Regions from separate parts of the Paenibacillus sp. G34 genome, predicted to be linked through region 3. Evidence: riboswitches for the same ligand, from Rfam matches in the RefSeq annotation. Region 3 holds a riboswitch; each other region holds the start of a gene.
The links. A riboswitch is a leader RNA that binds a small molecule or an ion and turns the genes downstream of it on or off. The one in region 3 is predicted to bind cyclic di-AMP.
Positions count from the first base shown of each region.

Region 1: linked by a shared signal. The riboswitch ahead of AC1VYS_RS07030 (hypothetical protein) and the one ahead of AC1VYS_RS00135 (ubiquitin-like domain-containing protein) in region 3 are both predicted to bind cyclic di-AMP.
Region 2: linked by a shared signal. The riboswitch ahead of AC1VYS_RS10450 (C40 family peptidase) and the one ahead of AC1VYS_RS00135 (ubiquitin-like domain-containing protein) in region 3 are both predicted to bind cyclic di-AMP.
Region 4: linked by a shared signal. The riboswitch ahead of AC1VYS_RS16345 (3D domain-containing protein) and the one ahead of AC1VYS_RS00135 (ubiquitin-like domain-containing protein) in region 3 are both predicted to bind cyclic di-AMP.

Region 1 is NZ_CM166469.1:1,600,596-1,602,797, forward strand. It holds gene AC1VYS_RS07025 (glutathione peroxidase) at 1-281, opposite strand, end outside; cyclic di-AMP (ydaO/yuaA leader) riboswitch at 661-836, shown strand; gene AC1VYS_RS07030 (hypothetical protein) at 954-1,382, shown strand; gene AC1VYS_RS07035 (HAD family hydrolase) at 1,525-2,202, shown strand, end outside.
Region 2 is NZ_CM166469.1:2,275,931-2,278,132, forward strand. It holds gene AC1VYS_RS10440 (hypothetical protein) at 1-86, shown strand, start outside; gene AC1VYS_RS10445 (carboxymuconolactone decarboxylase family protein) at 271-600, shown strand; gene AC1VYS_RS10450 (C40 family peptidase) at 704-1,168, opposite strand; cyclic di-AMP (ydaO/yuaA leader) riboswitch at 1,174-1,305, opposite strand; gene pelA (pectate lyase) at 1,690-2,202, shown strand, end outside.
Region 3 is NZ_CM166469.1:30,307-32,508, reverse strand. It holds gene AC1VYS_RS00135 (ubiquitin-like domain-containing protein) at 1-839, opposite strand, end outside; cyclic di-AMP (ydaO/yuaA leader) riboswitch at 1,109-1,362, opposite strand; gene AC1VYS_RS00130 (TatD family hydrolase) at 1,604-2,202, opposite strand, start outside.
Region 4 is NZ_CM166469.1:3,624,562-3,626,763, forward strand. It holds gene AC1VYS_RS16340 (polysaccharide deacetylase family protein) at 1-373, shown strand, start outside; gene AC1VYS_RS16345 (3D domain-containing protein) at 502-1,173, opposite strand; cyclic di-AMP (ydaO/yuaA leader) riboswitch at 1,176-1,372, opposite strand; gene AC1VYS_RS16350 (amino acid ABC transporter ATP-binding protein) at 1,555-2,202, opposite strand, start outside.

The DNA.
Region 1 (2,202 bases), 1.6 Mb from region 3:
ATTTTCTCAAACATAGGGAAGCTTACGCCATAATTCATCTGGCAGAACTCCGCAATATCATCGGAAGAGCCTTTCTCCTGCGCGAATTGGTTGCTTGGGAATCCAAGCACTTCGAACGGAGCGTCCTGGAATTTATCCTGCAGTTCCTGCAGGCCTTTGAATTGAGGGGTGAGACCACATTGACTCGCGGTATTCACAATTAACAACACTTTGCCTCGATATTGGGACATCTCAATCTCTTGTCCACGTAGGGTGTTTACTTTGAAATCATAGACTGACATGGGGATTGCCTCCATCCTATTTTTCTTGATATGTTTATTATATTTTAAGCAATTAAATAATGCAAAACTTATTTTGATTTATCGTTGTTATGTTCATTCGCTAATTGGAAGTTCCGCATAGGTGAGGAATGTACAAATTAATTTTCGTGCGGCTGAGAATTAGATAGCTTGGATGAGATGGATGGCGTATAACCTCATTGTAAGCGTTATTATTAATGTATATTGCCGGAAATCTGACGATTCGGTGATCTGTGTGCACTTTACATGATCATGGCACGGGTGTATGATTCATATCGTAATTTGAATTTTAATTAAACTGTACATGAAAAACGAAACAAACGATAATATCGATCGATCTTTTACTTAAGATTTACGAACGATGTTTTAATCGCTGAGTTTCCATTCGTAGTGGGTGGAAAACGGGGGAACCAACAGGGTGTGCTGTGTTACAGCAGCAGACATCCATGGGGTGAATTTTCCGGTGACAGCCGGAAATAGGGCGACTCTCGCGCCCGAATCCGTCAGCTAACCTCGTAAGCGTTAAAGGGAGAGGCAACAAACCGCACGCTGGTTCATGGCGCTTTTGCCATGGATTATTTAAGAAGCGTTCCGGAGGCCTTGGTCCCCACGCTTCTTTTTTGTTGTCTTTTCACGCCAAGGGAGGAACGAATGATGGATACAGAGATGATTTTGGTAACGGCTCCGAATGAAGCTGGACGTAAATTTGTTAAATTGCTGATGTACAAAAAAATGCCTTTTGCCGTTCTGACAAACAGCGCTGGTGAGGAGCGCAAACTTCGCCGCATTGGGGTAGAACACGTCATTCGTATGAATACGGCAGCGGCTGAAAAATGGTTTTTGCCGCAGGGTAGTGTAGGAAATGTATTTATTTTTGAAAATAGTTTGAATTTGACCTGCCGTTACCTGCAGATTTGCCGCTCGTGGACTTCAAAGTCTTTGTGTGTGATCACCGAGCAGAGCCATCCTAAAGGGATTTATCGGGGTATGGGAGCAGATAAAATCGTATATTCATTGAATGGAGAAGTCGGCTTTCTTCTCAATAGCTGTAACAAACCGCAAGCTGAAGTCAGCAGCTTGTGATTGATTCGATGTAAGGTGCCTGCTATAATTGCAGCTATGGACTAACGGAATTTGAGGAGACTCATGCTTGTCGTGGGTCTTCTTTTTTTATGGATGCAGCGTGCAAGCTAGGGTAAAATGCGGCTTACAAGGAGGAATCGGCGTGCCGGATATTGCCGGATTGAAGTGGTTGTTTTTTGATGTGGGGGATACGCTGGTGGACGAATGGGAGCCTGTAGACGATATCATCGGGCAGTTTGTTCGAGAAGCCGGCGCTTACGGTTATCCAGTTACAATTGAAGCGGTGCGAGAGCTGTTTGCAATCTGTTATCGCAAGTATGAACAATGGCCCATGAAAGTTGCCATACGTACATACATTCATGATGAAGATCACCGCATTCAGATTCAGGACAAGCTAAAATTCCGTAAAGAACTGGAGCGACCGTTCCCTTCCGCAACCAAGGTGCTTGAGCAGCTTTCGCAGCACTATCGTATTGGCATTATTGCCAATCAGAGCCCTGGTACTGAAGCAAGACTAGAGAGCTACGGACTTCGAAAATATGTTGATGTTCTGGCATGTTCGGCAGAAGAAGGGGTGTCCAAGCCTGATCCGGAGTTGTATGCGGTTGCTTTGAAGCAGGCGGGATGCGCTCCAGAAGAAGCGGTGATGGTCGGAGATCGAATCGATAATGATATCATGCCAGCGCGTAGTTTGGGGTTACGCACGATTCGTATTTTGCAAGGGTACGGAAGGTTCCAGCCAGAGCTATCGGATGACGAGCGCGCAGACTGGACAGTGGCGTCTCTGGATGAACTACTTCCATTACTTATACCTGATGAG
Region 2 (2,202 bases), 2.2 Mb from region 3:
GGCAGAATCGCCGTGTGGTGAAGCTGGATCGGTCATACCGTTATCAGCTGTTCAGTGAGCCGCGTCAAAGTGCCCTCAGTGAATAAATAGCATGAGTGCTTATTCAAAGGCGTATTCATTTTTCAAAGGATTCACCAAAGCGTATTCTTCAAACCAAATGTTTGGATTTACCATCGAGACTTGGCATATTTGTGACTCATGCGAGAGAAGATAAATACAGTGAGTGGAAAAAATCGCTGTATTTACAGCCGAGAGGGTGTGCTTAAAGCTATGACATTGATGAATGATAAAGTTCATGCTTATAAGGATCAGATTGGCGCATTGAGCGATGTTCTCCCGGATGTGGTGAAATCATATCATGAGTTTACAGGAGAATGCTTCCAGCCTGGTGTGCTTGATGCCAAAACGAAGCAGTTAATTGCATTAGGTATTGGATTGTTCGCTAATAACGAAGTTTGCACGTTTTATCATGTTGAGGAAGCTCGGTCCAAAGGTGCAACTGATCAGGAGATTATGGAGACCGTGGCTGTCGCTGGAGCAGTAGGAGGCGGACATGCCTTGTCACAGGGAGCCATGCGTGTTCAGAAGGCGTTGCATTAGAATCTGAATTTTCACATCGAAAAGGAGGTCCCCGATTAGAGAGGGACCTCCTTTTTATGGTTAATGCATATGTCGAAGGGGAATGGACTACTTAGATGTCTGCTTAGATTTTACCTAACATTTTATTATACATAAATTGTCCTGTCACCCGTCTTGCTGTTACATAACGATCATTGAAATAAGGGTTGGACAACTTGGTGATGCTGACACCTTTACTGCTTGAAGCATGCGCGAATTGACCTCCACCAATGTATACTCCTGTATGGGAGATGCCTTTGCCGGTTGTGTTGAAGAAGACCAAATCTCCTGTACGAATGCTTGCTTTGGAGACAGGTGTGCCGGCTTTTGCTTGTTGCTGCGACGTTCGTGGCAATTCAATGCTGTATTTGTTAAAAAGATATCTCATAAACCCGGAACAATCGAAGCCAGCCATGGTTGTGCCGCCCCATTTATACGGGATGCCTGTCATATTGTTAACCACCGTATTAATTGTGCTTGCCTCTGTGCTTGTTGCCCCGGATGTAAATAGTACTGCAGCTCCAAAAATGGAAATAATCAGTTTTTTCAAAATCAATGTTCTCCCTTCGATGCCTACGGAGTTAGCTAAGGGTTCGGTAGAAGGTTCCCTATATTTCCTATGTATAAGAATAATTCACCCAAAATGGTTCCCCCGTTTTCAATCCTGAAACTCGGCAAATGAATAATTAAGTTTTTGTAACTATTTGAAACTATATTGCATAAATGCGTAATTGTCAAACCGGTTTAAAACACTTCATTTAGCCTCAATGTTAGCGGAATTATCATTTTTCGTCATAATAATGTTTAAAAGAGGGGTCTAAAGATTACAAAAAAGTCATTAATGTTTCATCAGAGAGAGAACTGGATAATAAACAAGTTTGTCAAGAGCTAAAAGAGTTATTCCTATATGTTAAATTAAAGAGAATTTTTGCGTGTTGTTGCATATATTGACAAAAGTTTATTTATTGCATATCATACATTTAATACATACAAAATTTGTATTTAAATTGTTTTCATTGGGATTTGTTTGGTTGAGTAATCAAATTTGTGAATTGGGGAGTGTGTTGTCTTGTGAAGGCAAAAAGATTAGTAACATTTGTACTGGCGTGTTCTATGGTATTCTCCGTAGCAGGAATGGCTGTCCTTCCTGTACCAACTGTATCGGCAGCTGATGCTTCCGGTACAACAGCGAGTCTATCCGATATTTTAAAAAATCAGCGACCGGATGGAGGCTGGAGAAAAGATTACAGTCAGACGTCAGGTGAATGGGCCAAATCGACGATCGATAACAAAGCTACATACTCGGAAATCAGAAGACTAGCAAGTGAGTTCAAAAAAACAAATGACCCGCGATATTCGGCTGCAGCGATCAAAGGCATCAACTTTTTGCTTAATATGCAGTACTCTAATGGTGGTTGGCCGCAAGTCTATCAAAGCTCCGGCTATCATAAACATATAACCTATAATGATGATGCAATGATTAATGTATTGTACTTGCTCGATGAAGTCGCAGGACGTAAGGGGAACTTTTCCTTTATCGACAGTTCTCTAGCAAATCGCAGTAAAAATGCCGTTTCCAAAGGA
Region 3 (2,202 bases):
CTGCCCGAGGCAGATGTTTTCTTCGAGTTCGTTGTTACTGCTTTTTTGGTCGTTGAAGTTTTGGCCGATACCAATTGAACTTCAGGTTCTTTCACAACCGGCTTCGCCTTCGTACCTACAGCGATCACCTTATCTACACGATTGGTTGCGACCGTTTTACCCACCATCTTTTTGGAGACCAGTTCTCCGTCTTGAAATACCTTTTCGATATGCTGCACGATTGTGCCTTCCTTGCCTTTCACTACAACACGGTTATCCCCTTGGAATAAACTCGGGTCTGCCGTTTTCACAACCTTGTAAGCCATCGGTTGTTTCACATCCACTGTATGCTTTGTTACACGCACTACACGTATCTTCATATCCGCTTTAATTGCGGTTCCGAGCGCTGGATACACTTTATCATGATTTGCAACTTTAATACCTGATTGCTGAATTACACCCTGTACCGATGAATCGGTTGTATAAAGAGTCTTGGTGTCTCCGTCTGCCGTGATTTTAACTGGAACGGCCCGCTCAATAACGATTCGGTCTCCGTCGGTAATTGCCCCGTTCATGGGCATGGATACCTTGTCGTGAGGGCTGACTGTGATTGATTGCTCCTCTAACATTTCCTGAAGCATTCCTGTACGAGTCTCTACCACCTGAGCTTTGCCGTCAATAACCAGTGATACCTGCTTCCCGGCCTGACCGTAAACGACTAACAAGATCATGATTGCAAGCGCAATTGAGAATATCGCGATCAATGCCATTTGACGCAAGTTCTCATGCTTCCACCGCAACGCGAAAGACTTACTGGATGATCGTGACTCATGGGTCTCTTCTGGTTGGAATATGCCCACTTCTCCGTCCTCCTTCATAGCCTCGCCGTCTAAAGTAATGCATGATGTCTTTGACGCGACTATACCAAATTTTCTACAGAACACAGATCAGAGATAATGACCGGTTCTGCACCATGAACCCCTCTTCGCAACATGATGTCATCCTCCTGAATACCTACCGTATGATGACAATATTTCTTTTATTCAAAACAAAAAAAGCCAAAGAAAGAGTGTAAGAGACCCTTTCGTGGCTTCCGAATGATTTTGAATATCGGAAATTCATGCACGAGGTTGCCTCTCTTTTTCCGCTTGCGAGGTTAGCTGTCGGGTTCGGGCGAAAGAGAGCCGCCCTATCTTAGGTCACCCGCTCATGGCGGACGCCCTTGAATTCACCCCGAGACCCAAAGAAGAAATCAAATATGGCTTCGCAGAACATTCCGCTGCTTTTGGGTCAGCGAACGATGCGCACCGGCTAGAATCACCGATGTTTAAGCCCTATTGGTTCCCCCGCTCTCCGATAACGGAGACTCAGCGAGATTGATTCATGAAAGTAATGTTGTTTCATCGGAAAGTGTCCCTTTGTTCATCCCCCGAACATCTGTCCAATTTTCCGCACAACAATTCACTGAAAAGATGATATCCTGTTTTGATGCATGTTGTAAAGCATGGATCAAGTACGTTTTTCTAAATATTTGGTTAAAATATTGTAATATTCTTCAATTATTCGAGGCAAAGAGCAAATTACCTCTCTATAACTCCCTTTTTCACCTGATTTACTCGATTTCTTATCGAATCCCAAAACGTTCCATGGCATTTTTGGTGGTTATTGCAGCAATTTCCTCCACCGAAATGCCTTTAATTTCCGCAGCTGCTTCGGCAACCAGACGTACATGCGCTGTCTCATTCCGTTTTCCACGATAAGGGTGGGGTGTCAGATACGGGGAGTCTGTTTCCAGGAAAAATCGATCCATCGGCACTTTGGCTAGCACCTCTTTAGGCTGTTTGGCATTCTTAAATGTGACAGGTCCCCCAAAGGACAAATGGAATCCTAAATCCAGACACATTTTCGCTGTTTCCCAGCTGCCTGAGAAGGAATGCATCACACCGCCGACCTCCCCAGCCTTCTCTTCACGCAAAATACGCACAATATCCTCATGAGCATCCCGATTATGGATAACAATAGGCATATTTAATTCACGTGCCAATGCAATTTGTTGTCGTAATACGCGGTGCTGTACCTCCTTCGGTGAAGTGTCCCAGTGATAGTCAAGACCAATTTCACCGATTGCTACCACTTTTTCATGTTTGCACAATGATGCAATCCATTCCAGATCACCCTCTTGCATCGTGATCGCATCCACCGGATGCCACCCTACAGCTGCAT
Region 4 (2,202 bases), 2.9 Mb from region 3:
TCGCAAACAAATATTACATACCGGCGATATTATTCACCGTCTGACAGGATATACGCCCAAAATGATTCGTCCTCCGTATGGGGACATTAATGAAGAGCAGTTGCGATGGGCTGCAAAACAGCATTACAGCATCGTGAATTGGAATGTGGATTCTCTCGATTGGAAAGGACTAGACAAGGAAAAGGTAAAACATAATATTCTCACCGCCGTGAAACCTGGTTCCATCGTATTACAGCACGCTGGCGGCGGTACAGGTTCGAACCTGAAAGGTACAGTAGAGGCTTTGCCTGAAGTTATTGAGGAATTGCGAAACCGAGGGTATGAATTAGTTACATTGGACGAAATGCTTAAACTGCCAAAAGAGAAACAATAAGTGAAAGAACAGGGTGTTCTTCTACGTCATCATGAATCATACCTATCATGATTACGCAAGAACACTCTGTTTAAGTTAATACTCTATTCAACTTGTGACCCAAATCCATTAAGGGAAGGGTTTAAGTCTTATTTTAAAATGTACAACTCAATATCCTGAAAACCAAACGAACTTACAAACTGTTTGCTTCCAGGGATGAAGATATCGATGCGATTTCCCTTAATGGCGCTGCCTGCGTCCAGAGCAGTTGCTATGAAAGCCTGTTTAGGCAACCCTGGATGTGTATGGCCAGTCACCAATACCTTTGTTCCAAATGGAATCACCTTTGGATCCACGGCGATCGTGCCGAGTTCGAGCGGATTGCCAAAATAATCAACAGCGCCCCATCCACCATTTTCGGAAGCATCCGCTGAATATGCTGTTGCTTTAACATTCAGTGTTTTGCTGTAGTCAAGTGTCTTACCCCAAGCTTGTACCACTTTGTTATCCGGATTCACGTCAAGGCTCGCAGTTGTAACCGTCGTTTCCTGTGACTTCGCTTGAACCGGTGCTGCTACGGCTTTGTTTTCGTTACCTGGAATTGTAATTTTCAGACCACCATAGATGTTATAAGGTGAAATATCTTTATTCGTTTTGATTAAGGTGTTCATATCAATGCCATATTGCTTGGATAAGGTGAAGAAGGTGTCCCCTTCTTTGGCCACATGAACGGAATCCGCGTGAGCTGGAACGGCTTGAATGAATAGAATCGATGTCATTAGTGCGATGGCAGTTTTGGCTATACGTTTCTTGTTATACATGGTCTTCCTCCCTCATGATGCCTGCGAAGTTAGTTGTCGGATTCGGATGGAGGAGCCCACCCTATAGGCTGTACGTGAAATGCTGAAACATTATGTATTCCTAATTCACCCCAAGCAGCATATTTCTGATATGTCTCCATATGTCTGCATTGTTACGTCCCCCGCACTTCCACTTCGGAAGTTTCGGCAGACTTGAATATATCACAATTTTGTAACCTTAAGCTGTAGTAAATGTTTCCAATTGGCGTTTTGATATGATAATCAGGTAACAGAAACGTTACTTTCCTACCTCATCTTTCTTATTAAAACAAAAAAGCGTTACCGGATTCATGATCCGATAACGCTGTTATTCATTTTACTCTATATACAGAGTGGCATGAATTACAGTACTTTTGCAAGAAAGTCTCGTGTACGCGAATGTTTTGGAGCTCCGAACACCTCATCAGGTGTGCCTTCTTCGACAATAACCCCGCCATCCATAAACAGGATCCGGTCACCCACTTCACGCGCGAAGCCCATCTCATGCGTTACAATAACCATCGTCATTCCGCCTTCGGCAAGCCGTTTCATAACTTCCAATACTTCACCGACCATCTCAGGGTCAAGAGCTGATGTAGGCTCGTCAAACAGCATAACATGTGGCTGCATCGCGAGTGCCCTTGCAATCGCAATCCGTTGCTTTTGTCCACCAGACAGCTGATTGGGAAAAACATCTTTTTTGTCAGCCAAACCAACTGTTTTTAAAAGATCCTCGGCAATTTTGTTTGCTTCATCTGTAGATTGCTTTTTCACCTTGATTGGGGCAATCGTAATGTTTTGCTGAACCGTTTTATGCGGGAACAGGTTAAAGTGTTGGAATACCATGCCCATTTTCTCACGTGTAGCATTAATGTTATGCTTGGGATCGGTAATCGACACACCTTCAAAATCGATCTGTCCCGAAGTTGGCTGCTCAAGCAGGTTCAGACAGCGCAGAAATGTACTTTTCCCCGAACCCGAAGGGCCAATGACCACAACAACCTCACCTTT